3 regions of the Brevibacillus sp. NRS-1366 genome follow, and region 2 is predicted to be linked to each of the others. Evidence: riboswitches for the same ligand, from Rfam matches in the RefSeq annotation. Region 2 holds a riboswitch; each other region holds the start of a gene.

Region 1 (11,490 bases), on a different contig from region 2:
TTCTGCTGGTTGAAAAAGAAACAACAGGTCATCAGCAATCGGAGTATGGACAAAATGCGTTAAAAGTCCAAGTGCAATTGCCATATGCATATCGTGACCACAGGCATGCATGTAGCCTTCATGAAGTGATCGGAACGGATAAGAGGTCTCTTCTACGATCGGCAATCCATCCATATCGGTCCGCCAGGCAATCGTTCGTTTGGGAGCGGTACCTGCAATCCTGACGAGAATACCCGTACGCCAAAGCTTTATCGAAAGACGCTCTTGTGGGAGCGACTCCAGATAATCGAGTACATACTTTTGCGTCTTTACTTCTTGAAAGCCTGGCTCCGGAATTTGATGCAAGTCACGGCGTATCTGAGTAAATGTGAAAGTCTCCATCCCTTACGCCTCCTCCCGAATACCAGAGAGAGCAGTTAGATGACGAGTAAAAACGTCCAGAAAACGATCGACATCTGCTTTCGTAAGGGTCAGCGGCGGCAGCAGCCGAACGATCGTCTTTTGTGTCACGTCGACGAGAACACCTTCTTCGAGCAACTGTTGCTGTAAATGACTTGCCTCTTCTGGCGTTACACTAAGTGGAATCCCGACCATCATGCCTTTGCCGCGCAGTTCTTGCAACTGCTCACCAAGACGCTTCCGAAGCCCCTCCAGCTCATTCCAGAGGTAGTCGATCACTTCATCAACACTTGCCGCAAATGCAGGGTCTAAGAGCTCATCCATAACGGCATTCCCCAATGCGGCGGAAAGCGGTGAGGGAGCAAAGGTCGTTCCGTGATCGCCCGGTTTAAACTGATTCATGAGTTTTGGCCCGGCAATTACGCCACCAAGCGGTAAACCTCCGCCTACCCCTTTTGCAAACAAAATCAGGTCAGGCGTCACGTCAGTATGCTGATAAGCAAAAAGCTTCCCCGTACGTCCCATACCTGTCTGGATCTCGTCCATGGCAAACAGCATGCCTTCTTCCTGGCAGATCGCTGATACATCTTGCAGGAAAGTCTCCGAAAGTGGAAGCACACCGCCAGATCCAAGCACAGGCTCCATCAATACAGCAGCTGGCTTTACCTTCTGGCAAAGAGCCCGCAGTCCAGCCGTATCCTCTGCATCCAGCTCAAAGACAGAAAAAGCGGGCTGCGGGAAATCTTGATAGACATGTGCTTGTCTGGTCAAACGAACAGCCCCCAGTGTCCGACCGTGAAAGCTGTTACGAAGGACAACAATTCCCTCGCGTCCCGCTCCCTCGGTTTTTGTCCACTTGTGGATCAGTTTGATCGCAGCTTCTGTCGCCTCGGCCCCGGAGTTGGTAAAAAACACCTTGCCGGGGATCGTATGCTCGACCAGACGCTGCGCAAGACGAATGGCAGGCTGATTGAGAAAGACATTCGAAATGTGCAAAAACTGTTCCCCTTGCTCACGAAGGGCCTTTAGAATACGTGGATGAGAATGACCAAGCACATTCACGGCGAGTCCAGTAAACAAATCCAGATACTTTTTGCCATCTGTATCGTACAGGTAGTTGCCTTCTCCTTTGACGATAGCAATTGGCAAACGTTTGTACGTGGAGACGATATATTGTTCATCAAGCGAACGCCAATCCATGACCACACTCTCCCTTTAGAGCTGACGTAGTTCCTGTTTGATTTCTGTCTTGGAGCGAGTCTTGTCGTCGATTTGCTTGATAACACGCGCCGGCGTACCTGCAACTACTACATAAGGCGGTACGTCTTCGATTACTACGGCACCTGCTGCTACAACAGAACCTTTTCCTACACGAACACCTTCGAGAACGACAGCGTTGGCACCAATCACTACATCATCCTCGATCACAACAGGCTGTGCGGATGGTGGTTCGATAACACCGGCAATGACGGAACCCGCGCCGATGTGGCAGTTTTTGCCAATCGTTCCGCGTCCGCCAACTACTACATTCATATCAATCATCGTACCTTCGCCGATAACTGCACCGATATTAATCGAAGCACCCATCATAATAACAGCGTTGTTCCCAATCGTTACTTGGTCGCGAATGATTGCACCTGGCTCAATACGAGCTTGGATACCCTTGGTGTCCAAAAGCGGAATGGCAGAATTGCGGCGGTCGTTTTCTACCACATAGTCTTCGATCTTTTCAGCATGCTGCGCGAGTACAGGCTCGATTTCTTTCCACTCGCCAAATACGACACCTGTTCCTCCAGTAATAAATGCCTTTGCATTTGCTCCGAAGTCGATCCCTTCCAGATTACCCTTTACGTATACCTTTACTGGTGTTTTCTTTTCGCTTTTTTGAATAAACGCAATGATTTCGTTAGCATCCATCATGTTCACAGGTGAGTCCTCCTTTTAATTAAGAAACAAATAAATGAACCTCTGCACAAGGCCTGCTCACGGAGCAGCTCCGCAATTTGCGAATGATTTTTATCGCTTTTGGAAAGTAGAATTTCCTCCACGTAAAAAAAGCAATGAGTGCATTCGCTATCTCATTGCTTTCGATACTCCGCAAGCAAATCGTAAATAGCGCTCCACAAAAGGCTGACACCTTTCATGACAGGATGATCATTATTCACGAGCCACCCCAACCATTGCTATTCAGGGGAACAGCAGCAGCTTCGGCGCTTTAGCCTTTCCGTCTTTTCCCGTCCCCTACGGATATCGAAAAGATGTACTCTTCCTCGGCGCACCTCTATTTAGACCTTACTATGATAATTTCATTTAACTCTACCAAAATCAATCCGTTGTGGCAACTGCTTTGTGAAAACGAATATTTCATTGACAATGAGAATCATTTTCATCATTTTGTTTACGAGAATGATTTTCATTTCCTAAACTTGGAGGGGTGCGTTTTATGAATATTCTGGTTATTTACGCAAGCATGTCTGGAAATACACAAGAAATGGCTGAGGCTATCGCAGATGGTATCCGCTCTACTGGTGCTGCGCTAGTGATAAAAGAAATAATGGATACCCATGCAAAGGAACTTGAGTTATATGATGGGATCGCGCTCGGGGCTTATACGTGGGGCGATGGGGAGCTCCCAGACGAATGCCTGGATTTCTATGAAGAAATGAATGAAATTGATCTGAGCGCAAAAAAAGTCATCGTATTTGGCTCGTGCGATTCTGCTTATGAGCATGTCGGCGCGGCTGTTGACATTCTTCTGGAGAAAGCCCGTGAGCGTGGAGCCGAGACCCCGCTGGAGGGCCTGAAAATCGAGCTTACCCCTACCGCCAAAGAAGTAGAGACGTGCAAAGTATATGGTGTTTCTTTTGCGGAGCTTTTGGAAGTGTCTAGTTCGTAATTTTTTTGTTAATTACGCCTTTTCTAAAGAAGAGGATCATGATACACTATCGATCCACCAATTTACTTAAAGAGGATGTTCAAAAAGGATTGAACAAATCTCTTAAGGAGGATCGTGCGATGTCATTACATACGGATATGATTTATTTGCGCCCTCTTGAGCTGCAAGATGCAGCCAAGCTGCTAGAGCTTCGGCTGCGCAACCAAGACTTTCTAGCCCCTTTTGAGCCGATTCGCCCTGCCTCTCATCTGACACTGGAAGGTCAACAGCAACAGGTGGCCGATGCCGTGCGAGACTTCGAGGCTGGTACTGGCTTTGCTTTTGGCGTCTTTCTTTCCAAAAAAGATGAAATGATCGGGCGTGTCGCTTTGTCCAATGTCGCTCGCGGTGCTTGGCAGAATGCAACACTCGGCTACTTTATGGACAAAGATTGCAACGGAAAAGGCTATACCACATCTGCCGTAAATCTGGCTCTGCAATATGCCTTCTCGGATGCCAATCTACATCGGGTACAGGCAGCAGTGATGCCACGTAATCTTGCTTCGATTCGCGTGTTGGAAAAAAACGGATTCCGCCACGAGGGGTTGTCTCTGCGGTACTTGCAAATTTACGGCAAATGGGAAGATCATATTATCTTTGCCATTACTGCCGAAGACCGAGAGCGATTAAACCTCGTGACCATCTGATTGACGCAACCGCTCCAGGATTCGCCTTTTTTGGTACAGCATCATGCCAGCATGGGCGACATCCTGAACGGTTGAACGATTAATATACGCCCCGAACAAAATGCCTGCGATTGGCACCAATTGGAACAGTTTTTTCCACCCAAAATTCTCGGTGTAGGTCACGACTACTTCTCTCCAGCCCTGTAATTGGGCAATGACATCTTTTTCAGTAGCAGGATCGTCAAAGCGGGACAGCTCATCTAAAATCGCCTTTTTTCCCACTATATCAGACGAGGCAAATTGGAGGCACTTGACTACAAAGAGACGCTCTCGTTTTTCCTCAGGACGATAGCCATAGCTAAGCGCCATTTCTTGCAGAACCTTAAGTGATGTACCTAATAAGAGTGGTATATCCAGGGCTAATGTAAAAATGCCGCCAATGCCTGTAGTGGCACCTTGTACCGTTGCAAACGCCGCCCTTGACTCAGTAAGCTCGTTTGCTACTGAATTCATCTCAGCGAGCGGTAATTTGGCAATATCTTCTTTGCCGAAAAGTGCTTCTTTCCGTTCTGGTTTCCGGCTGCGAAAACGGCTGTAGACTGCCTCATCCGACACTAAATAGGTTCCACCGGTTTCAAGGAAGGCAGCCATTTCATCGACGGCTGTTCCAAGCTTTTCCCGCACAAACTTTGGCGTCATTTTATCCAGGAGGACAAACGGTAGCCTCCCCAGCTTTTCCCAAAACCACAAATCCTTCTGTTCCTTTTCCCATCGCTCCACTTCACGCAAAGCTTGCAGTAAAGACTCCCTAGACTCCATCCACCGTGCCCCTTTCCCGCTCCTTGTATTTATGATTTTTTTGGTTTCATCTGACACTGATTGCGAAGAATTTGCTTCACATACTCCTCTAGTTCCACGAGATTGGTGAAGCCTAAGAATTCCTCTATTTCTCTTACGATTCCGAGTTTGTCATGTTTCACTCTACCCTTTTCCATTTTGAAACCAAACTTCTCCAGGACGGCTTGCTGCTCTTTTGTCAAGTTCGCTTCCCTCCATTTTTTCCCCCATCCAAAGAAAAAACCCCCGCAAGCTATCGGGGGTTTGCGACCTCTCCCTATTTTACATCAATTGTCAGGGTGAGAATCTCTTCACTTTCATCAAAGCTTGTTTTCTTATTGTAAGACTTCTTGCTGGCAAACACTTGGCAGTTCGTGTAGCCCAGTGTGTTGGTAATTCGAATCGTGTACTCTCCTGGCTTGGAATCGTTACGTTCGATGATCTTATTTACATCCAACTCCTGAATACCTTCGTCATCTTCCTCGTAACGAGACCCTGGCTTGATGGTGGAAATTACTTTTCCATCGAACAATACTTCTGCTTTATTTTGCGAGGTCATCTGCATGGTATTCGGTGCTTGACTTGAACCAAAAGCGTTTTCTCCGTATGACCAAACGAGTTTTGGCATGTAGTAGTTGCGGCCGTCTAGCTTTATTTTTTTGGTTCCCGTTTTTTCTACGTAGGTGGACATCAGTTTAAGACCTTGCAAATCTTCCAAATCCTTACTTGAGTCCACAACGATATTTTGACCGTCATGGTACTCTTTGCCTTTTTTTGTGACTAAGCGCATCGGTGCCTGGGGCGGTGCTACACCTGAGTCACTTGGATCGCAAACAGGCGCGGAAGCAGATGGAGGTCGATCTTCGATGATTTGGATGTACCCACACCATGTTTGTTTAGGGTCCCGCTTGCCATAATAATTGATCTTGTAGCGTCCCGGTTTGTAGTCAGACAAATCTAAAGCGGTATGGTCCCAGTTTAGCTTGGACGCTTCTACGATCACATTGTCAATAGCCCATACACCTGGTCCTTCTTCATCGTCGATTTCCGTTCCATACTTAAAATGATTCGCTGCAGTCGCCAGCCAGATCTTGTAAATCGGATCTTGATAAATCTTGATTGTCGCATTCGATGAGTAAAGATCTTCGCGTTCAACATTCAGGGAGGAGCCTCTATTTTTTTGCGTCAGAATATCCATGGTAACTCGAGCATCTGCTGCTTCACATGCATTGGGAGCCCCGGGAATTTGGATTTGAACAGTCGTCGCGCTGCTCTTGCTCCCTGAGGAAGAATTGCCCGGTGTCGGCTCAAATGTGACTGTCAGGGTCATACCAGCAAGCATTTCCGGGATTACCACGTTAAAATGCTGAGAGTCAGATAGCGTTTGGCCCGTTCCATTCACCCACCAGCGGCCGGGGAACAACGAGAACAGCTCCACTTGACCGGGGGCTGCTGGAGCTGTTATCTTCTGATTATCAGAAAGCTTTTGTCCATTTGCATCGCTTCCCATATACAGATCTACCGTGCCCACCTGAATCGCATTTGTCCACACTGGCAAGCTGCCATCGTCTGGAGTGAAAATGAGCTCATACTGTCCTTGCATGAGATTACCAGACGTAAACGTTTTATCGGATATCGTTTTTATTTCTTTTCCATTTGTTTTGTTGATCAGTTTCCAAGTTCCGGATACCGTGCTGGTAAAGTTCTTGGTACCAAACATGCCGAAGATACCTGAAATACCACCCGAGGGGATCGATTCTCCCACCGCTTTGTTTCCTTCATAGATGTTCAGATTGGTTAGTGCTCCTACCTGAAAACGTACTTGCACAGTGCTTTTCTGTGCTTTAGCGTCCGTCACTACAAATGTTAACGTATGTAATCCAGATGACAACTGGGATGCTGGTATGGAAAACCGAGGTACGTCCCACTTCAATGCTGCTTGAGAGAAGCGCTTCTCGCCTGAAAGAGCTGGCAAGGGCACATTATCGAGCAAAACCTCGTGGCGATTCAGATTGGTTCCGCTTCCGTATGTCGTTTGTATCAAGTCAATATCGAGTGGTGTATCCGGCGGCAAAATGAACTCATCGTTTTTCACCCAATTCCATCCATTTGCATCCAGACCCGACACCTGATAACCGTTAAATACAATCATATCGTGAACCGGCTGCTGCGCGGGCTTTGATACTTGACTGTTCTGTTTCATCGCTGAAGTAGCCACTGCCCCTAATGCTGGCGAGACGGTAACACCTGATAGCAAGGTTCCCATCGCCATACACATTAGAAGTGCTGATACAACCCATTTTTTCACGTATTGTCCTCTCACTTTCTCTCTCTATTAAACTCACTCATCCGTTTTCATTCGACAAAATTGGCAAGATCTCCTTTTAATGAGAAGGGAGGAATTTGTTTCCTCATTCATCGCTATAGGAAGAATCTATAAAAATCAACATTGAAATAGATTGGACTTATAACCATTTTACTGGTAAAACATTTATTGAAGGGAGCGATTTGACATGAGTCAAACCAAACGATGGAATGCAGAACTGTATGACGATAAAATGAACTTCGTTTCTCATTATGGCAGAGGATTGGTTGATTGGCTACAGCCTGTTTCCTCCGAACGTATTTTGGATCTTGGCTGTGGAACGGGCGATTTGACTACCCAACTAGCTGAAACAGGTGCAAAAGTAGCAGGAATTGATTTTTCTGCCGACATGATTCGCACCGCAAGGCAAAAGTACCCACACTTGCCTTTTCATGTTGCAGATGCCCATACGTATCGCACCGAAGAGAGCTATGATGCCATTTTTTCCAATGCTGCATTGCATTGGATGAAAAAACCTGAAGAGGTCATCCGTACCGTTTGGCTTGCGCTGGCTCCTGGAGGTCGTTTCGTTGCCGAATTCGGTGGTAAAGGCAACTGCGACCAAGTCGTGAATGCACTTCGCATTGCATTACAACAAAAAGGAATCTCCGCTGATGAACGGATCCCTTGGTACTTTCCAAGCATCGCCGAGTACGCTATCCTTTTAGAAAAGCAAGGCTTTCGCGTCGTGTTAGCCTCTCACTTTGACCGTCCAACAACGATGCCCGATGGCGATTACGGTTTGCGTCATTGGCTGGATTCATTTTGCAGTCCCTTTTTTACTGATTTATCTCCTGACGAAATGGAGGAGGTTTGCCTCCATGTAACAGAATTATTGCGTCCCACCCTATTCCAAGAAGGAAAATGGATTGTCGATTACAAGCGAATTCGAATCATTGCCAAAAAGGAAAGCCCGAATACCTGTGGAAAGGAATGAAGCATTCTTGACCCAGATTGCTTGTTTACATGGTCACTTCTCCAACATATCCTTGATAACAGATGCCTTTGCCTTTGTGGAGACTGAATTGGTGCATTATGTCGATCCTGGCCTTCTTTTGCAAACGGAAGGAAAGAATACCATGACGGCAGAGCAATCACACGGCAAATTACTAGATCAATTAACCTGGATGCAAGCGAATCATCCAGACGCCATCGTCATCACCTGCACGCAATATGCAGCATGTATAACGGATGAAGATGAAGCAGCTTCCCCTTCACCGATCTTTACCATTGATCGACCCTTTTTTCACGAAATTGCCTATCGTGTAGAGCCACAAATCCTGCTGTTCTCTAATCCGGCAACCGTGACTCCCACCATGGATCGATTACGCAGCCATGCCCTGGCATGGGGAGTGGATCCAAAGATCGAGGTCCACGTCATGGAAGGAGCATTTGCCCTCCTCATGGAAAATAAGCAGGAAGCCTATCGTGAAGCGGTCTACAATGAGCTCGTCAGACTCTCAGAAGTCAACTCTGATATGCCTGTATCCGTTGCACAGCTTTCCATGGCTCCTGTGGCGAATCAATTTACCCAGAAGACCGGTATTCCCGTATCTCATCCTTTACTCCATTTAGTTTCGGAATTGATCCAGAAGCTCCATTTGGAGAAAAAAGAAGAAAGCATCGGCCAGACTCTATGAAATACGGCCCCACCTGCATATCCTACGAAGAGATGCAAGCGGGGCCGTGTTTATTTTAAGAAGTACAGAGGGTTACATGCCTTCACCGTTCATCATCAATACCTCTTCTCCTTCTTTTAAACCATCTACGATTTCTACAAAGTCTGTTCCTTCGACACCAATGGCAACTTCTTTTGGAGTAGGATCTCCCGTACCTGGATCTTTCACCATGACCGAGCCTTTCCCTTCCTCCAAAAACTCCACCGCATTGATCGGCAATCGTTTCACATTTTCCTTTTGCTCGACATAAATGTCACAATCACCTGTCATGCCATGCTTCATATCCTTCGTATCAGTCAATTCGATCTTGACTGCAAAGCGAACGGACTTGTCTTCTTTCGTTCCTTCTTTTGGAAGCTCAGTTACCTTGCCTTTAAACGGCTTGTTGCCAAATGCAGTTACAAAGACATCAACGCTCTGTCCCAGCTTAATGGCAGGAATGTCAATCTCATCGACCGCTGCCACAAAGTAGACAGATGTCGTGTCCATAATAACTACCGCAGGATCTCCCGAGCTCGGAGTTTCCCCTTCTTTTACATTCAGCTTGGTAATAACCCCGTTAATAGGTGCTTCTACTTGCTTTTTAGCGATTTCCCGTTTCTTCTGTTCCATCGTCAAGAGCGACTCTTTCAACAACAGCTCTTTTTCTTGCAGCTCCAAATCAGATGAAGTCATGTCCATTTTAAACAAAAGTTGACCTGCCTTGATGTCATCATCTTTCTCGACATTTACTTTGCCAATTTTTCCATGAGTACCTGCCAGAATTTCCATTTCATCTGGAAGCTCGAAAGGTGTAGCCATTTGACTTGCATACAGGGTGCCTTGAGCGTCCGTGTACTGTACTTCTCCTGTATCTCCTACGTAGAGTGCACCGGGTTTTTTAACGAGTACATCTACATTATGTACCCCGCCCACACCTTTTTCTTTTTTACCGACCAAGTCAATATCCGTTATGACTCCATCTACATAATACAGGGAGGTTGTAATGAAGACTTTAACTTGTTGGCCGACTCGGAACTGTTCTGCTTCATACGCACTGAATTTCCCGGAAATTTTCAGATAGTCGGTACTTGTCAGCTTGGCCACCACGGTATCAGGCGTTACTGGATCGCCTTCCTTTACCAGTACTTCTTTTACCTTCCCCGTCTTATCTGAATGAATGCTGTCCTTTTTATTTTTGAGTTCATTCAATTCTTTCTGTGCGCGAAGGATCGACAGTTCTTGCTTCTGGATCTCCAATTGAGCATCCGCACTATCTACGGTAAACAGCACATCTCCCTTTTTAACGGACTGCCCTTCTTTCACCAGCAGACGTTGCACTTTGCCGCTGATTTCTGGTTTTACTTCCTCTCGTGCTTTGGCTTCTACTGTCCCCGATGAAAAGATGACTTTTTTCACTTCGCCCATCTCGACTGTAGCTGTAGGAAAGGATGGCTTCTCCATAGGCATCTCTTCCGTAGCTGCGTCCTTGCCTTTGAAGTAGGAGTAGCCGTAATACCCCCCGCCACCAAGAACGACAACGACCGCCGCTATGATGATCCACTTTTTCTTTATCTTTATCTTTTTCTTTTCCATGTCTAGCTCCTCACATTTCTTTATTCAGTTCGAATCGCTTGCAGAGCACTTAAACGGGATGCTCGAATCGCTGGGAAAATACCCGCCAATAGACCGATGACAAACGAGAATCCAATTGCAAACAATGCCAGCCATCCCGGAATCACTGCCAGTTTGCTCGGTTCAGCCTCGGCTCCTCCTCGGCCGTATCCCATATTCAGGCCATCCAAAAGACCACCGGAAGCACCGAAATAGTTAACCAGCTCCACTGCTCCCCAAGCCATTCCTAGACCTGCCAAGCCGCCAATCAGCCCGATAAAACCCGATTCCATCAGGAAGAGCCAGCGGATATTGAGCACAGTTGCCCCGATTACCTTCATGATCCCGATCTCTTTTGTCCTCTCCAGAATCGACATGATCATCGTATTGACGATCCCGATTGTCGCAACCAGAAGCGAGATCGCAGCAATGCCTCCGAGAACCATTTGAATGACAAAGAAAAACTTATTAATGGTCTCAAGCTCTCGGGCAGGGGACCAGACTTCGTAGCCCTTTTCCTTCAGTGCCTTGACGACACTTTCAACCATCTCACGCGATTCGACCTTGACTGTCATCTGGTCAAATTGAAACGTATCCTTTTTAGCCTCTTCCCGTGTGCGCCGAGTAGACCCTTGGGAGTTCTCATCCCCTCTGCTGCGGTTCACCCAATCATTCAGCTCTTTCACGACACTAAGCGGCGCATACACTGCTGACGAGTAGCGGCGGTTCTCTGATTGTCTCAATTGGCCGACAACCCTTACCCGCACTTCCTTCTTCTCATACTTTGGTTCATCATCGATCCTGTATTCCCGCGTCAGCACAATGGTTGCAGCTTTATCAACGAGATTAAACGCGGCTGCTTGTCCTTGGCCCCCCATATCAGGAGGCATTTGAGACATCCCCCCCGGTCGGTTGGAGGCCGCATTTTGTCTGCGTGCATCCCGCTTTTCCTTTTCGACGTCGCGCATTTCCCTGGGGACATCGTAAGCTACAACGATTTCTTGCGGAGAGCCCGTCAAATAATTCCCTTTTTCCACATCATTCTTGCGATATTCA
Region 2 (6,710 bases):
GAAGTCATGGTGAAATCATTCGAGAGCATGACGGTCCACATCAATGAGCTGATGGAATTAAAGAAAGGCAGGATTCGGATCGGATTACCGCCTATGGTAGGGGCCAATTTTTTTCCGCGGGTCATCGGGCAGTTTTGTGAGCAGTACCCAGGGATTGTGCTGGAGCTGTTGGAAGCAGGGTCAAAAAAGGTAGAGGCGGATGTGGCATCGGGGATGCTGGACAGCGGGGTTGTGTTATTGCCTGTAGATGAGGACTTGTTTGAATCATTTTCGTTTGTAAATGAAAACATCAAAGTAGTGGTGCATCCAACCCATGCATTGGCATCGAGGCAGGAAGTGTCTCTGGCTGAGCTCGCAGGAGAGCGATTTTTGGTATTTCACGAGGATTTTGCTTTGCATAAGAGAATCATTGACGAATGTGTCCGTGTTGGATTTCATCCCAATGTCGTCTACAAAAGCTCGCAGTGGGACTTTCTGAGTGAGATGGTAGCGGCCAACATCGGGATTACCTTGTTGCCACAAACCGTCTGCAGCGAGCTGGACCCCAAGCGTTTCCATGTCATGTCGCTGGTGAACCCGCAGATTAAGTGGCATTTGGCGATGATCTGGAGGAAGAATGCCTATCTCTCTTATGCCACGCGGGAATGGATTCGTTTTACTCAAGGCATGCTTCCTTAGGGCATGAACAGACAGAAGGATAACTAAAAATATGGTCTGGAGAGCACCCCGTAGGAAACATCGGAAAAGCCGATGACGCGAACGGGGTGCATTTTGTTCAGGAGAAGGGAAAACGTCTGAACTATCAAAATAAAAGAATGGAAATAATGTACAGAAAATTCATTTACTTATAATTGTATTTATGGTAAAAATAGGTTGTACCAAAAAATAGGAGGTAATAGATGTGAAAAAAATTGCACTAGGACTTACTAGCCTTGCTTTAGTTTTCAGCATTACCACAAGCGCTTTTGCTGCCACTACTTATTACGAATCAGAGCCAAACAATTCTATAGCTAAGGCTGATCCTTTCAGCCTCACTACGGGGGAAACTCTTCTGAGAGGTGTATTGGAGCCGATTGAAATCGAAGAAAATTGGGATTATTTCACAGTAACTCCCGATAAAACATATCAGGCCACGATCAAGTTCAATAATCCTTCTTCTCTGCCTAGTAAATTCCATTTCAAAATCCGAAATTCTTCGGGTCAAATCATTTCTAGAACTAGCACGAGCACAGAATCACTCTCTTTCTCATTTCAAAGGGGAATATCGTATTATATTGTGATCGACGGTAACGCTACCGATGACTATGTACCATACACGTTGAGTATTACGATTCCTTAATACGGTCACACAATTATTGAGATAATAGCTTCAAAGTAAAATAGGAAACCCCCTAGAGATGTGTTCAATAAATCTCTAGGGGGTATTTACACTTAAAGAGTATTTTCATCCATGCTGAAATCAACTTTATCAAGCGGCACCAGCTTGCTCTTTTTCGTGTATTTATAAACGAGCCAGACGATCAAGAAGAGTGGCAGGCCAATGTACGAGACCATCAATCCATTCCAGTCGATGCCGTCTCCGGTAAAAGCAGAGTAATTTTGTCCAAGAATAACGATACAGCAAATGATAAAAGCGAAAATCGGTCCAAACGGGAACCACTTTGCCCGATATGGCAGCTCTCGCAGGTCGCGTCCTTGCGCGAGGAAAGCTTTGCGGAAGCGGTAATGGCTAATAGCGATACCAAGCCAAGCGATGAAGCCTGACATCCCAGATGCGTTTAACAGCCAGATGTAAACCTCTCCTTCTCCAAACAAAGAGGACAAAAAGGCAAGCGCCCCGATCAGAGCGGTCAGGATCAAAGAGTTGATCGGTACACCGTTACGTGTGACTTTGGCAAACCATTTTGGAGCTTTTCCTTCCTTTGCCAGTACCCAGAGCATACGGGTGGAAGCGTACATTCCAGAGTTGCCTGCTGATAGAACAGAGGTGAGAATGACAGCATTCATCACCGATGCAGCAAAGGCAAATCCAGCTTTTTCAAAAACGATGGTAAATGGACTGATGGCAATGTCTGTAATGTCGCCGCTGATTAAGTTTGGATTGTCGTACGGAACCAGCAGGCCAATGATGAGAATCGCGAAAATATAAAAGAGCAAAATGCGCCAAAAAATTTGGCGAATCGCCGTTGGAATATTTTTAGTGGGGTTTTCACTTTCGCCGGCAGCTACACCAACGAGCTCAGTTCCTTGGAAGGAGAACCCTGCAATCATAAAGACACCCAAGAGTGCCATGAAACCGCCGTTAAATGGTGCGTCGCCTTTGGTAAAGTTCTGGAAACCTACCGATTCTTTGCCCATGATCCCAAAAATCATCAGAACACCAATGATGATAAAGACGATAACTGTCACGACTTTAATCAAAGCAAACCAATATTCCGATTCTCCATAGCTTTTGACAGATAAGAGATTAAGACTAAACATAAGGACGAGGAATAAAGCACTCCACATGATCGAGGGAGTATTTGGGAACCAGTATTTCATAATAAGGGCAGCCGCTGACAGCTCGACGGCAATGGTAATCGCCCAGTTGTACCAGTAATTCCAGCCAAGGGCAAAGCCCAGGGAAGGATCGACGAATCTGGTTGCATAAGTAGAGAACGAACCGGAGACAGGCATGAATGCTGCCATTTCTCCCAAGCTGGTCATCAGGAAGTAAACCATGATACTAATGGCGATATAGGCGACCAAGGCTCCACCGGGTCCGGCAGAGTGAATGGAGCCGCCACTCGCAAGGAACAATCCCGTACCGATCGAACCGCCAATGGCGATCATGGTCAGATGACGGGCTTTTAGACCTCGTTGCAATTGATTTTGTGACATACCTTTCTTGCACGACCTTTCTCAAAATGGTTTAACGGAAGGAAGGTCGGAAACGAAAAAACCGCCTATAGCCAAAAAGAGGCATAGAAGCGGTATCATCAAATCCCCACCAAGCCTTCACTGAAGATAGCACACCACATTTGCCGGCAAGCAAACGTGACAGTTCTGCCCCTTTCGGGTACAGCCCCAGCCCACGCGTACAGAGATACGCTATGAACTTCGGCGGATTTTCCTTTTCCAGTAGTCATTGATTTCTTCTGAATCTCGTACAGGAGCATATAAAAGCCGCGACCTCTATCCTCACCGTGAAAGATGAGGATAACATGTATGAAATTGATTTATTTATAAACTATATAGGATTGTGCGACATTAAGCAATGGTGAATATAGTCAGTCCCTTTTTAGCTGCCGCTTACCGCTTCTTGTTGATAAAATTCATGCAAAACCAGATTCTCCATTGTATTTTCGATTGCATCGGCTCGTTTCTCGAGTATACCCTGTTTGAAAGTAAACATGGTAGCCAGATCTTTTGGAAGGGTACGGGTCTGTACGGGAATGGTATCCGTCATTTGGGCCAGTGGTTTGTGTCCCGCAAGATGAAATCCCCAATCTCCAAAGGAGGGAACGAGACAGTGGTACGATTGCGTATCCAATCCTGCACTGTTTAATGTGAGCCCAATACTCCAATAAACCGTTGGCGCAACTTCCGGTGAAAAGGATTGGCAAACCAAGACACCGTCACCGGACAGATTTTGCGCAAGGCTTTGAAAGAACTCTTTGGTGTAGAGCGTACAAATCACTTCATCGGCTGGGTCAGGAAAATCCACGATGATGATTTGGTAGGGAGCATGCTGCGCGTCTAAATACTGGACAGCGTCCTGGGGATGAATATGCACACGCGGATCGTGGAGCGAAGCCCCATTCAAAGAGACGACTTCGGGCACGAGCTTGGCAACATCCAACACCATCGAATCCAGATCGACGAGATCAATATGCTTCACATCCGCGTACTTCAGAACTTCCCGAACGGCCAGTCCGTCACCGCCACCGACGATGAGCACTCGTTCATGGGAAGGAGCAAAAGCGAAAGCAGGATGGACAAGTGCTTCGTGATAAACTCTTTCATCTATTGAACTGAACTGCAACTGCCCATCCAGGTACATGCGTATATCTGTAGCCTGTATCAGTTCGATCTGCTGATATTGGCTGGTTCCTTTGAACAGCATGTTATGTTTGCCAGACAGCATTTCATTACGCTCTATCTGGTCATAGATGTCACCCCGGTTTGAAGCTGAATCCATTTCAAGCGCTACGCTGGAAAGAGAGTACTCTTCGGTGCTGTCTGAATCGCTTGACGATTCAATCTCGGAAAGCATAGCCCAGATGGCAGGGTCACCGTCGTCGTTACTGATGGAGCGATCCAGCCCGTATATAATCGCTCTTTCTGATGAAAGTCCACGTAAAAGTGTTTCTATTTCCGTAGCTGGATCATCGTCGCCACAAGTAAACAAATCAAAGGCGACATAGGAATACTCAGGCCACGTGTGAATCGAAAGATGCGATGTGGAGAGAAGAACAATTCCGGTTACTCCTTGAGGTTCAAAACGATGGAAGTTGGTTGCTAGAATCTGCATGCCAAGAGATGAGACAATTTGACTGAGCAGCTTCTCCAAATGAACGAGATCATCTAATAAAAGAGGATCACAATCGTAGGCATCTACTACTATATGGCGCCCTTTTACTTCTTTCAATGTACATCCCCAACCCATTTGCTCAAAGCGAACAACTCCTTTATCCTTGTGTACAATTAGGATACGGTTATGACTCGATAAAGGTTTGTACGATTGACACAGGAGAGCAAGAAATAGGTTGTACTTCGCCGCCAATAGCTACAGTAGTACAAAGACAGTAATGGTTTACAGAAAAGAGCGTCTTTCGGGCCACGAGCCTTGCAGCTTGCGAATTTGCACGATTTGTCCTGTGTGAAAAGCATCATGTAGGACAATGCTCATCACGCTTTGTCCTAAAGGGGTGGAGGGCAGCGGCTGGTCGAAGGCTTCTTCGCTAAGTAGGGTCAGCTTTTCGTGAATCTGCCGGTGGACATTTTTCATCCGGTCGACCGTGGCTTGCCATGCGTTCTCATCTTCAGGACCACCAGAGGGCGTAAAAGTGTCATCGTTGGACTCAGCGGAAAGAGGAAAATCAGTACCCAGTAAACGATGCAAAAGCCGTTCCTTGAAGTATAAAAGATGACTGACATTTTCCCAGATCGTGTTCGCTGCCAAGCCATCGGGACGCCAGCTGGCCTGTGCTGCAGTAAGGCCAGCGAGGGCATCCTTCAATGGCGGATACCAATCTTCCTTGTCATAGGTGCATTCCCATTCATGCAATAACAATTCCATCCGATTCATGTCCATCCTCCTCGTCTGTGAAACAGTTTAGGGAAACAGTATAATGACTCTAAGAATAAGGTTTGTAACTATCCAAAATGATTTTGGTGGTTACAATAAAACAATACCATATACTGGGTATAGAAAACAAGAGGGACTAATGCGTTTCGTTCAGATTGGGGGATCACACAGTGGAATGGCTGTGCATTGATTTTTTAAATAGTGATTGGCGCGATTGGCGTGGATCGGGAAGACGGGAAAACCGGCTGGAAAAACAGGAATGGCTAGAATCATTTTTACAGAAATGGGGATTGACTGCGCCTGTTCCCGCGGCTGAGGAAGTCGGCACGTCCCTGTTGCAGCTTCGGGAACAGATGCGGAGCATGGTGGAAGCGGTAGTCCAAGGAGAAGCTGTAAAAGCAGAAAACCTGGATACGTTGAACAGGGCGTTGGCTCTTGCCCCTGTGCATATGAAAGTAAGCAAGGGAGAAGGAGCGGACTACAGGCTAGATCAAGTGAGCTCAGTAGAGGGGTGGCCATATGTCATGGCGCGGATCGCAAGCTCTTTTGCCGAGCTTTTGACGAGTCAGGATGTGCAAAGGATCAAACTTTGCGACAATGACGATTGCAAATGGGTCTTTTTTGATGAGAGCCGTAACCGGGTACGCCGTTGGTGCGATGACAAAATGTGCGGCAATCTGATGAAAGTACGCCGATTCCGCGAGCGGCAAAAAGAAAAAGGGTGAAGCGCAAAGGCGTTTCGCCCTTTTATTGCTTGAAGATCCAAGAGCAGTGTCATACAAAAAATGGATTTCATGCAAAAGACGCACATGCAAAAGAAAATATAGACATAATAAGAAGCAGATAGAAGGGAACGGGATGGTGGTGACAGATGAGTCGATATCGGAAGCGATGGTTTCAGGCGCTTGTCTTGGTTGTACTGCTTGCAGCTTGTACAGCGATATGGTACCTGCGTCCGTATCAGCCTGATCAGGCGGCAGTTGTAGCCATGCAGGGAGGTGAAGGGATCACCGTCATAGATACGGGAGACTGGATTGCCTTTGAAGGGGGGGAAACACACGATCCGGGCGTGATTTTTTATCCTGGATCTCTGGTGAAACCGGAAAGCTACGCTCCACTCGCCAGATCCTTGGCGGGTTCTGGCTATCGCGTTTTCATCGCTCGGATGCCGCTTAATTTGGCAGTAAGTGACATGGAACGGGCCAATCAGGTATTAAAGGCATATCCCAAGCAGCCTTTTGTGATCGGAGGGCATTCCCTTGGAGGAGCTATGGCAGCTCGGTACGCATCTGATCATACGGACCGGATTCGCGGCGTGTATTTGCTGGGGGCTTATCCGGATAAACCAGGACGCTTGAAAGAAGCAGGAATTCCTGTCCTTTCGCTTTTAGGATCGCGTGATGGCGTGGTCAATCGGGAG
Region 3 (11,490 bases), on a different contig from region 2:
TCGTCCCCAACGAATTTTTCGTAAATCTCAATGATACCGCCCAATTTTACATCCAGTTCTTTCGGATCTTTGTGGGACAGGTCGAGGTATACCATGTTTTCGCCGTTTACACCCAGTTTCATATCTACGCAGACAGAGAAAATTTCGCGTGTCGCGATGTCACGCGGTACCAAGTTACCGTAAGCTGGATATTTTTCCTCCAGGAAGTACCAAGGTTTCCCGTCTTTGTAAGTCCAAACGCGTCCACCCTCACCGCGAGCAGATTCGGACATCAGACGCAGCTTGTCGTCGCCAGGAATTGCAGTCGGGTGAATCTGGATCATTTCGCCGTTAGAGTAGATAACGCCCTGTTGGTAAGCCGCAGAAGCTGCTGTACCTGTGTTGATAATCGAGTTCGTCGATTTACCAAAGATGATCCCAGGACCGCCTGTTGCCAAAATGACGGCATCTGCACGGAAGGATTGAATTTCACCGGAACGCATGTTTTGCGCAGTAATCCCGCGACAGGTTCCTGTATCGTCCAAAACGGCTCCGAGGAAATCCCAATATTCGTACTTAGTAACCAGACCCTCTGCTTCATAACGGCGAACTTGCTCGTCCAATGCGTAAAGCAGCTGTTGTCCAGTTGTTGCACCTGCAAACGCTGTGCGGTGATGTTTGGTTCCACCGAAACGACGGAAATCCAAAAGACCTTCCGGAGTACGGTTGAACATTACGCCCATGCGGTCCAGCATGTAAATAATACCTGGTGCCGCATCAGTCATTGCTTTTACTGGCGGTTGGTTCGCCAAAAAGTCTCCGCCATATACTGTATCGTCGAAGTGCTCCCATGTGGAGTCGCCTTCCCCTTTGGTATTTACCGCACCGTTAATACCGCCCTGTGCACAAACAGAGTGGGAACGTTTTACCGGAACCAGGGAGAAAAGCTCAACGGGAACGCCTTTTTCTGCTGCTTTGATGGTAGCCATCAAGCCGGCCAAACCGCCACCGACAATGATTAGTTTACCTTTTGCCATTGTTTAGTCCCCCTATCCCTACAGAATGAAAGCCGACATCGCACGCAAGCCGATGTAAGTTACGACTACGAAAACGGCCATAGTCAAGTATGTTGCAATTCGCTGGGAACGCGGTCCAACCGTAATTCCCCAGTGAACCAAGAACGACCACAGTCCGTTGGAGAAGTGGAAAACCGTACTAATAATCCCAATTGTGTAGAATACGATCATTGCCGGACTACTAAGAATGTTAGCCATCATGTCAAAATCTACTGTAGCACCCATTGCTTTTGCGATGCGCGTTGACCAAACGTGCCAAACAATGAAAATGAGGGTAATAACCCCTGTCAGACGCTGCCACAGGAACATTTGGTTCCTGAAGTAACTGAAGTTCCCTACGTTTTGCTTCGCTTGGAATGCGATGTAGAGACCGTAAACAGCGTGGAACAGGATCGGGATGTAGATGAAGACGAATTCAACAATCAAGATAAGTGGAACGCGATCAATCAGACTAACCGTCTGGTTGAATGCTTCTGCTCCGTGGGTTGCTTGATAGTTGGCTATCAAGTGGAACAGCAAGAAGAGCCCGATCGGAAACAAACCAAGAAGTGAGTGCAGCTTGTGGCTGAGAAAGCTATGGCCTTTCGCCATACAATGGTCCCCCTTTCGATGTATGTAGTGCTCATTTCATATGCCCGCTTTCGGTCGACAAAACGGCCTTGGCCGTTTTGATAGACCTTTCTCCCATATCCTAACCCATTGCGATTCTCGTTAGACATGACGAAAAACCGTCTTTCTTCTCGTCCAACCTTGTCGTAATGTGTCAAAATACGAAAAAAAGTTGGGCAAAACTTTGACCAAATCCAATTGTACTCTTGTCGACTGAGAGCGTCAAGCCAATCAATAGACTAAATCTATTGTTAGAATAACAATGCTCAATTCCGCTATTTTTCTCTCTTAAATTGGTCATGAAAACTGCCCCCTCCTCATAATCTAGTACAGACAGGAGGGAGCACAATGAAAGAGACGGATCAACTGGCAGCCCTGTTGCCTGCCCAAACGATTCCTTATGCTGAACGGATGAACATGCCCTATCTTGGCTATCATTTCCTCCGCGAAACGTTGACCAACACCCTGCTCGGTAATAGCGAAAGCCCCATTCTCTACTGGCTAGGCAAAGATATTGGTCGGAAAATCCCTATTCAATCGGCAAATGGCATCATTCTGCCGTTTATGAGACTTGGTCTCGGGCAATTAGACCTACTGGAGGCCACAGAGGAGTGCACGACCTATAAACTCTCGCATACGATTCATAGCTACCAGTCACCGGAACGTCTGTCTCGAACGCTTTCTCTAGAATCGGGGATCGTCGCCGGGGCCTTGGAGAGGTGGAAAGGAACAGAAATCGTAGCCCAGCTAGAAATAGCAAGCAACGATGATGTTCGGATTGTCACACGTAGCCAAAAATGAGCAATCGCTCACATAAGTAGCCCCCTCTACCTGCGGGGAGAGGGGGATTTTTCTCAGCCGTGCACGACAGCTGTTTCAGCTACATCCAGGCCATAGGCTGTGTGGAGACTGCAAACTGCCAGCTCTGTCAGGCTTGCTGGAATCACGCATGATACTTTGATATCAGAAGTAGATACCATTTTAATAGAAATTTCCTTTTCAGCCAGGACGCGGAACATTTCAGCTGCAACTCCTGGATTATTGATCATGCCGGAGCCTACAATGGAAACCTTGGTCAGGTTTTCCTCGAAGTCTACTTTTTCAAAGCCCAGCACCGTCTGATTCGCGCCAAGCGTATCCAGCGCCTTTTTCAAATCATCTGCTGCTACTGTAAAAGAAATGTTCGTTACCGCGGCATCATAGGAGCTCTGGATAATAATATCCACGTTCACCTGGTTGTCAGCCAAAGTATTGAACAGGCGGGAGAGGGTTCCTACCTTGGCAGGCATACCGACAACCGTAATCTTTGCTACATCTTCGTCATGCGCGACTCCACTTACTACTCTTCCTGTTTCCATATTGGCAACCTCCTCAACGTACGTACCATCTTCACCAGTAAAGCTGGAGCGGACCACCAGCCGTACCTTGTATTTCTTAGCAGCCTCCACCGAACGCGGATGCAAGACTCCAGCTCCAAGATTCGCTAGCTCAAGCATCTCATCATAGGAGATCGTGTCCAGCTTGCTTGCTGCCGGGACCATACGTGGATCAGCTGTGTATACGCCTGACACGTCTGTAAAGATCTCGCATTTCTCTGCCCCCAGGCTGGCTGCTAATGTGACCGCAGATGTATCCGATCCACCTCGGCCAAGCGTAGTAATTTCACCCTCATCGCTGATTCCCTGGAAGCCTGCTACGATCACGACGCGTCCACGACTCAGTTCGGCTTGGATTCTTTCCGAATCAATCTGCTTGATTCGAGCTCGACCGTGAATCGCTTCCGTCGTAACGCCTGCTTGCCAGCCAGTCAAGGAAATAGCGTCATAGCCTTTTGTGTGCAAAGCCATTGCCAAAAGCGAGATGGATACCTGTTCCCCCGTGGTCAAGAGCATATCCATTTCCCGCTCTGATGGGTACGCGGTGATCTGCTTAGCCATGTCTACCAATACATCCGTAGACTTGCCCATCGCCGAGACGACCACGACCACATCATGCCCTTCCTCTTTATAGTTGATGATTCGATCCGCTACTCGTAAAATTCGCTCAATGGTACCTACAGAGGTGCCTCCGTATTTCTGCACGATCAACCCCATGCGGCTTCTCTCCCTTTTCATATCCAATGATTTATCAGGTATGGTTTCTGTTTTTTTTTGTATGGTTTCGTCTGATTTTTATCTGTATGGTCTCTATCGTATACATGAATTCGTACTATTAAAAAAAGGCATCGACTAGGAATAAGTACCTGCCGCTGCCTATTGTTTCGACATACCGGTTCCTCCCCTCCAATACACGCGGTCCAGTCCATGTAGCATGACAGAATCAACCATCATGACTCACACGGACTCACCGTGAGATAGCTCTCCATCTGGCAACTGGTGATTGCCGAGATGACAGTCCTGCATTTATTCAATGCAGACCCAGCATGGAGAAAAGCGGGTTCCCCTCCACACTTCGGCGAATTCCCCTTTCCCATACCCTTCACAGATACCCGATCTCAGGGTGGTACTTTTGGTTTTCGCGCCTCTACCTCACTCCATATATGGAAGTGAGGCTTACTATTCTGTTTGAAAGGCATTATATCATGGGCTGACAAACAGTTCAATCGTTTTTCACGATTTATTACGAATCTACCTTCCGCAAATGGGCGATAATTTCTTTTGCCAGCTTGTCACCGATTCCTAACTGGCGGAAATCCTCTACGGTTGCCTCACGCATTTTCTTCATCGAACCAAAATGAGTAAACAGGAGCTTGCGCCGTTTTTCTCCAATGCCAGGAATCTCATCCAGTTGGGAGGAGAGCATCGTTTTGGTTCGAGATTGCCTGTGAAAGGTGATAACAAACCGGTGCACCTCGTCCTGAATACGCTGCAACAAATAAAACTCGTAGCTGTCTCGTTTCAAATTCACAGGCTCAGGCGGATCTCCGTACATAAGCTGAGCTGTCCTGTGCTTATCGTCTTTTGCCAAACCACAGACCGGAATATAGAGCCCCAGCTCGTTTTCCAATACATCCATCGCTGCACTGATTTGCCCTTTTCCCCCGTCGATGACGATGAGATCAGGCATCGGCTGGTTTTCCTTGAGCAGCCGGGAATAGCGGCGACGAATGACCTCTCGCATGGATCCATAATCATCGGGACCTTCGACTGTTTTGATTTTGAATTTGCGGTATTCCTTTTTATCGGGTCGGCCATCGGTAAAGACGATCATCGCCGATACAGGCTCCGTACCTTGTATGTTGGAGTTGTCAAAGGCCTCGATGCGATGAGGAACGCCGATACCTAGAATGTGACCGAGATTGTGCACGGCCTGGACGGTACGGGCATCGTCTTTAGACATGAGCGCAAACTTCTCCTGCAAAGCAATCCGCGCGTTTTCCGATGCCATTTTTACCAGTTCACGCTTCTTGCTGCGTTTGGGCGCATGCACCTTGACCCCTAACCAATCACTTAACAATTCCGTGTCACTTTCTTCGGGCAACAGAATTTCTTTCGGCAAGGCGTTCTGTTTGTCGTAATAGAATTGACTGACGTAGGACATAAAGTCTTCGCTTTCATCCCCGTAATAAGGAAAAGACGTAGTCTGGCGCTCAATCATCTTGCCCTGACGCATATAGAAAATCTGGATGCACATCCAGCCCTTCTCCACAGCAAATCCGATAATATCCCGATCTACCGTATCGTTAAACGTAATTTTCTGCTTTTCCATCACCGCTTCGATGCTTTTGATCTGATCGCGGAATTCCTTTGCCCGCTCGAACTCCATATTCTCTGAAGCTTGCATCATCTTCTCCGTCAACTGCTGCTTCATCTCTTCGTGACCGCCATCGAGGAATCGGCTGATTTCCTCTACCAATCGGCGGTTTTCCTCTGCTGTCACCTCGTACACACAGGGGGCGAGGCATTGTCCCAAATGGTAATAGAGACACACTTGCTTAGGCATATTGCGGCATTTGCGCAGCGGATAGAGGCGATCCAAAAGCTTCTTCACCTCGGAGGCATCCCCAGCATTCGGATACGGACCAAAATAACGTGCCTTGTCTTTCAAGACCTTGCGGGTAATTTCCAGACGCGGCTGGGCTTCATTCGTAATTTTGATATAAGGGTAGGTTTTGTCATCGCGGAGCATGACATTGTAGCGCGGATCATGCTTTTTGATCAGGTTGCACTCCAAAATAAGCGCTTCGATCGGAGTAGATACGACAATGTACTCGAAGTCTACGATTTCACTGACCAAGAGTTGCGTCTTTCCATTATGACTGCCTGTAAAATAAGAGCGGACGCGGTTTTTGAGCACTTTGGCCTTTCCCACGTAAATAATTTCCCCGCTTGCGTTTTTCATCAGGTAGCAGCCTGGCTTCTCTGGCAGGACGGCCAGCTTATCTTTCAAGGAGCTATTCATGGCTGCTCCCCTCCTTCATCTATTTATCTAAAATATTGGCTTCACTTGGTTTTGATTGGCTTTTCCAGCACGTACAGCTCATCCTCTAGAGAACTCATGCGTTCTGTAAGCAGCTTCCGGCTATCTTGTACTCCTTGATTATAAAAGAAGGGACCTAGCTCTTTGGAAAAAAAGGCAAGTAAATCTTCTGTTTCCAGATTTCCCAGCTGTTCAGATCGTTCTTCATGAAAATATCGCTGGACTTGATGAACAAGATATTCGGTTTGTTCTCTCGTCAGTTTTGCTGGCATGGGCGTCAAGCATCCTTCCTCGTTAACTGCGTGATAGGAATATACGTTCCACTCTCCATAGTAGCATGAATGACAGATGAAAAAAACTGCCGCCTCGTGTTTCCAGCGACAGTTTTTTCCTAAGAATCCTGTTCAAAAAGCAGAAGGCCTAATGCTTGCGTCCACCCAGATATGCTTCTTTTACCCGCTCATCATTTAACAGGGACTCAGCCGTCCCCTCCAGCACGATTTGTCCCGCTTCCAGGACGTAGCCGAAATCAGCGATTTTGAGCGCTTGCTTGACGTTTTGTTCCACGATCAGCACAGTAGTTCCTTCTGCATTGATCTCTTTGATCACCTTGAAAATGTCTGAAACGACAATCGGTGCCAGACCCATGGACGGTTCATCCAGGAGCAGCAGCTTGGGACGCGACATCAGCGCTCTAGCAATCGCCAGCATCTGCTGTTGACCACCAGACATGGTTCCACCCAATTGCGTCAGTCGTTCCCTTAAAATTGGAAACCACGCCATCATTTTTTCCATATCATCCTTGATGCCCTGTACGTCATTGCGTTGGAAAGCACCCATTTCCAGGTTCTCCAGCACGGTCATTTTGCCTAAAATGGCACGTCCCTCTGGCACGAGTGCAAGTCCAGCTTTAACGATCTGATGCGGCTTTGCGCCCTCAATACGCTGTCCGCGAAACGTAATCGTCCCTGCCTCTGGCTTGAGCTGACCTGCAATCGTCCGCATCGTGGTCGTCTTCCCTGCGCCGTTTGCCCCGATCAAAGAAACGATCTTGCCTTCTGGCACCTCCAGAGAAATCCCCCGGATCGCCTTGATCTGGCCGTAGGAGGTCGTTAGGTTTTGTAAGCTCAACATGCTATTCGTCCTCCTTGCCGAGGTAGGCTTCAATCACGTCTGGATTATTCTGTACCTCTCCCGGCGTACCATCAGCAATTTTTACCCCAAAGTTAATGCAGACAACTTTGTCGCACAAATTCATGACCAGTCCCATATCATGCTCAACCAAGAGGACGGTCGTCCCATTATCGCGAATTTTGCGCACAAGCTCCATAAGTGACTTGGTTTCGCTCTCAATCATCCCCGCTGCCGGCTCATCCAGGAGCAACAGCTTCGGCTCGGTAGCGAGCGCACGTGCAATTTCCAGCCTGCGCTGCTGCCCGTAGGCAAGCGTATCAGAGCGCACCTCTGCTACATCAGACAACCCAACGAATTCAAGCAGCTCCTCTGCTTTTTTGGTTACGGCCTTCTCTTCTGCCCGCTGTCCAGGAGTTTTGAGCAAAGAAGCCCAGAAGCCAGCTTTCATCCGCGAATGGCAGCCCACTTTGACATTGTCCAGTGCATTCATATGGCCAAACAAGCGAATATTTTGAAAGGTTCTAGCGATGCCCATTTCGGTAATCTTATTAGGCTGCGTCCCGTTCAGCGTTTGACCGGCAAACGAGAATGTTCCGGTCGTCGGCTCGAAAATACCGGTCGCCATATTAAAAATGGTCGTCTTGCCCGCTCCATTCGGTCCGATCAGCCCAACAATCTCGCCTTCGCCTACGGAAAAGGAAACATCGCGCAGGGCGGTGATGCCGCCAAAGCTTTTTCCTACGTTAGTCAGTTCCAGCAACACGTCACAGTCCCCCCTTCGCTTCATTCCCCGACGATTTGCCCTTGCGGCGACGCAGCAACTTCTGGAAGGTGTCTGTTCCAATCAAGCCGTGCGGACGGAAGGCCATCACTCCGACCATGATAAGGCCGTACATGAGCATCTTGTATTCGGCAAGGCCGCGCAGTACCTCAGGCAAAGCGGTCAGCACGAGAGCACCAAACAGCGGCCCCCATACGACTTCGCTGCCGCCGATAACGGCATAGGACAAAATCTCTACAACCTTGTGATAGTTAAAATCGTCCGGAGTGATCGTTGTCGTGATATGAGCAAACAACCCGCCACACATTCCAGCCAAGACCGAGCCGATAATAAAAGCGAGCATTTTGTAATAAGCCACCTGCAGCCCCATCGCACGCGCGGCTGTTTCATCCGCTTTGATCGCTTCAAACGCGCGGCCAAGCCGCGAACGATTCAGACGCAGCGTCAGGAATAAAATGACCGCGAACAAAATCAGCATGAAAAGAAACGTCGACAGTGCTTTCATTTGCATAACGGAGACACCGACTGTCTGAGCCTTTAAGCCAATCGCTTTTTCAAAGTCATACAAGTAGTTGCCGATCGATTGCAGCCCGGTAAGACCGAGTGCACCGTTTGTAATCTCCAAATTCAACAGAATAACCCGGATGACCTCACCAAAGCCTAAGGTCGCAATCGCAAGGTACAAACCGTGGAGTTTCAGGGTAGGAGCCCCAATCAAAAGAGCGATGATCCCCGCTGCCAGCCCCCCGATGATGATGGCAATAAACAGCGGCATGTCCGCTTGCTTGGTCAAGATACTCGCAGTAAAAGCGCCAATGCTCATGAAACCTGCATGCCCCAAGGAAAGCTGTCCAGTAGAGAGCGTAATGTAAATACTGATAGCGAGTATGCTATTTAACAAAATAAAGGTTAATACCTGTAGATTATAAGGATTGAGAATATCCAATGTTTGCACCTCCTTACGCTTTGCGTCCAAATAGTCCTTCTGGTTTCAAGAGCAGAATCACAATGATCAGTCCAAAAGCTACGGCATCCCGATAGGAAGAATCTCCGTAGGCGACCGTAAACACCTCAATGATTCCGAGCAGCACCCCGCACACCATCGCACCGGGAATGCTTCCGACCCCACCGAGGATCAGCACCGCCAAGCCTTTGAATCCGAGCGTCATTCCCATCGTTGGAATCAGCGCAGAGTAAGCCATTCCGATCAGAATACCTGCGACACCCCCCAGAGCAGACGCCAGCATGACAGTAACGACAATGACCATGTTGGTATTGATCCCCAAAATGTTAGCCGTATCCGTATTTTCCGCTGTTGCACGGATCGCTTTACCCATTTTGGTTTTCTGAATCCAAAAATGCAAAACAAACATCAAAACTAATGAAATACCTAAAATAATGAGATCCACACTGCGAATTTGAATGATACCCAAATCAAACGACTTATCTCCAAAAGATTGGGGAAAAGCGCGGGAATCCGCACCAAACAATTTGTGCATCGCTTCTTCTACCAGAATTGCAAACCCAATCGTACTAATCAGGGATGCCAGATGGGGAACATTTTTCTTGCGAAGTGGTCGAAGCGCTGTATACTCCAGAACAAGTCCCAAAATCGCCGATATGACAACTGCCGCAATAAGCGCCACACCTAGCGGCAAGTTCAGGCTGGTCATCAGGACAAGTCCAACAAGTGAACCGAAAATAAAGATTTGACCATGAGCCATATTAATGATTCCCAAGACACCGAAAATAAGAGTATAGCCCAATGCGATTAAGGAATAGGTGCTGCCTACCGTTAAGCCATTGACTAATTGCTGCCAAAACAAACTGCCTCACCTCACTGAAAGTCGTTTAAATCGTTCGAACATTTGGAGTTGTTCTCGCTGGATCAAGAAGCGATAGACCCGGGCTCGTACTTTCTGATCCAGCGAGAAAACTTTACTCCGCCAAAACTGGCGGAGCAGATGGTCAATCTCAAAAAAAAGAAGTAGCCAAACTTGTGCCCTTATTGCAAAGAAGAGCCCGGGGAGCCCGGGCAATCCTCCTATTCAAACGGTACAAACTTCCCGTCTTTTGCAACAACGACTACTGCATCGCCGATTGGGTTGCGTTTTTCGTCAAAGGAAAGCTTGCCGGATACGCCTGTAAAGTCTTTCAGCCCTGCCAGTTGTCCGCGCAATTCTTCACGATCAGCCTTGCCCGCTCCGAGCAGAGATTGCGACATGATGTACAGGGAATCGTAGGCTTGTGCTGCAAATTGGTCAGGCTTCTTGTTGTACTTCGCTTCAAAAGCTTTTACGAAAGCTTGTACCTTTTCATCTTGCTTCTCTGGGCTAAATGGGGTTGCTACAATCAAACCTTCTGCTGCTGGTCCAGCAATTTCAAATACTTTCGGGTTATTGAAGCCATTGCCGCCCAGAATCGTGCCAGTGATGCCCAATTCACGCGCTTTTTTTACAACCATGGAACCCTCTTTGTACAGTGCGGAAACCAGAAGTGCGTCGGGATTTGTTTGTTTCAGCTTGGTCAATTGTGCGGAGAAGTCAACATCGCCATTGGAGAATGTCGCTTCACCGGTAATTTCCAGACCCATTTTTTCTGCAGTTGCCTTCATCACTTTGTATCCGTTCACGGAGAAATCGTCGTTTGATGCGTAGATGAGCGCAACCTTTTTAAAGCCTTGTTTCTCTACCGCAGCTTTCATCGCTGTTGGAATCGCGATAGACTCAGGCAGAGAGTTACGGAACACGTACTCACCGATATCGTTGATTCCTTCGGATGTATTGGAAATTCCAAAGATTGGCGTCTCAGCTTCGTTCGCTACAGGTCCTGCAGCAAACATTTCGCCGGATAAGGTAGGGCCGATAATTGCTACAACATTATCCTGATTAATCAGTTTATTTACAGCATTAATTGCCCCTTCTTTGTCTCCGCCAGAATCTTCAAACTTTAATTCCATCTTGAGTTTGCCTTTGTTCGCTTCGTTTAGCTCGCCCAAAGCCAGCTCCAAACCTGCTTTTTGTGCCTCACCATAAGCAGCTCCAGATCCAGACAGAAATCCAACCACACCAATTTTGGCTGTGAACTCTTGTCCACCTGCACTTGCTTCTTGTTTGGCACCTCCGTCAGTTGCTGCTGGTGCGCTCGTATTGCCGCTGGAACATCCTACCATAAGAACGGCACCTAAAGAGATTGTTGCCAAAGATCGTAATAAATGAAACCCCTTCATTGTAAAACCTCCCTTTTTCTTTCTAAATAAATGGAATACAAGAAGTTTAATCAAAGTATTATAAAAACGCAAATAATTTTCTCTAAGTAAACTTAATTTTTTGACAAACGACCGCTCAGAATTTACTTATGGCTTTGGTCCCTATTTGGCGCCATTACCCATTTGAAACCGCTATCATTTTCCAACCATTCAATCTAGTTTACATATGAAAAGAGCGGCATCTGCACATACATGCAAATACCGCTCTCTGGCACAAAATCCCT

The links. A riboswitch is a leader RNA that binds a small molecule or an ion and turns the genes downstream of it on or off. The one in region 2 is predicted to bind lysine.
Region 1: linked by a shared signal. The riboswitch ahead of dapD (2,3,4,5-tetrahydropyridine-2,6-dicarboxylate N-acetyltransferase) and the one ahead of ACIFQN_RS23580 (amino acid permease) in region 2 are both predicted to bind lysine.
Region 3: linked by a shared signal. The riboswitch ahead of ACIFQN_RS20955 (aspartate kinase) and the one ahead of ACIFQN_RS23580 (amino acid permease) in region 2 are both predicted to bind lysine.

What each region holds. Positions count from the first base shown of each region.
Region 1 is NZ_JBITPN010000015.1:6,270-17,759, reverse strand. It holds gene ACIFQN_RS07900 (N-acetyldiaminopimelate deacetylase) at 1-381, opposite strand, end outside; gene ACIFQN_RS07895 (aspartate aminotransferase family protein) at 385-1,599, opposite strand; gene dapD (2,3,4,5-tetrahydropyridine-2,6-dicarboxylate N-acetyltransferase) at 1,615-2,325, opposite strand; lysine riboswitch at 2,505-2,691, opposite strand; gene ACIFQN_RS07885 (flavodoxin) at 2,843-3,295, shown strand; gene ACIFQN_RS07880 (GNAT family N-acetyltransferase) at 3,415-3,981, shown strand; gene ACIFQN_RS07875 (EcsC family protein) at 3,961-4,779, opposite strand; gene ACIFQN_RS07870 (hypothetical protein) at 4,809-5,000, opposite strand; gene ACIFQN_RS07865 (hypothetical protein) at 5,075-7,105, opposite strand; gene ACIFQN_RS07860 (class I SAM-dependent methyltransferase) at 7,311-8,099, shown strand; gene ACIFQN_RS07855 (hypothetical protein) at 8,086-8,802, shown strand; gene ACIFQN_RS07850 (biotin/lipoyl-binding protein) at 8,875-10,416, opposite strand; gene ACIFQN_RS07845 (ABC transporter permease) at 10,437-11,490, opposite strand, start outside.
Region 2 is NZ_JBITPN010000028.1:20,117-26,826, forward strand. It holds gene cidR (cidABC operon transcriptional activator CidR) at 1-678, shown strand, start outside; gene ACIFQN_RS23575 (hypothetical protein) at 902-1,339, shown strand; gene ACIFQN_RS23580 (amino acid permease) at 1,432-2,880, opposite strand; lysine riboswitch at 3,000-3,185, opposite strand; gene speD (adenosylmethionine decarboxylase) at 3,281-4,630, opposite strand; gene ACIFQN_RS23590 (DinB family protein) at 4,796-5,290, opposite strand; gene ACIFQN_RS23595 (CGNR zinc finger domain-containing protein) at 5,461-6,015, shown strand; gene ACIFQN_RS23600 (alpha/beta fold hydrolase) at 6,162-6,710, shown strand, end outside.
Region 3 is NZ_JBITPN010000023.1:45,140-56,629, forward strand. It holds gene sdhA (succinate dehydrogenase flavoprotein subunit) at 1-1,016, opposite strand, end outside; gene ACIFQN_RS20945 (succinate dehydrogenase cytochrome b558 subunit) at 1,035-1,646, opposite strand; gene ACIFQN_RS20950 (DUF2507 domain-containing protein) at 2,013-2,465, shown strand; gene ACIFQN_RS20955 (aspartate kinase) at 2,519-3,757, opposite strand; lysine riboswitch at 4,011-4,198, opposite strand; gene uvrC (excinuclease ABC subunit UvrC) at 4,284-6,065, opposite strand; gene ACIFQN_RS20965 (DUF2164 domain-containing protein) at 6,107-6,355, opposite strand; gene ACIFQN_RS20970 (ABC transporter ATP-binding protein) at 6,504-7,217, opposite strand; gene ACIFQN_RS20975 (ABC transporter ATP-binding protein) at 7,219-7,980, opposite strand; gene ACIFQN_RS20980 (branched-chain amino acid ABC transporter permease) at 7,982-8,953, opposite strand; gene ACIFQN_RS20985 (branched-chain amino acid ABC transporter permease) at 8,958-9,824, opposite strand; gene ACIFQN_RS20990 (ABC transporter substrate-binding protein) at 10,043-11,227, opposite strand.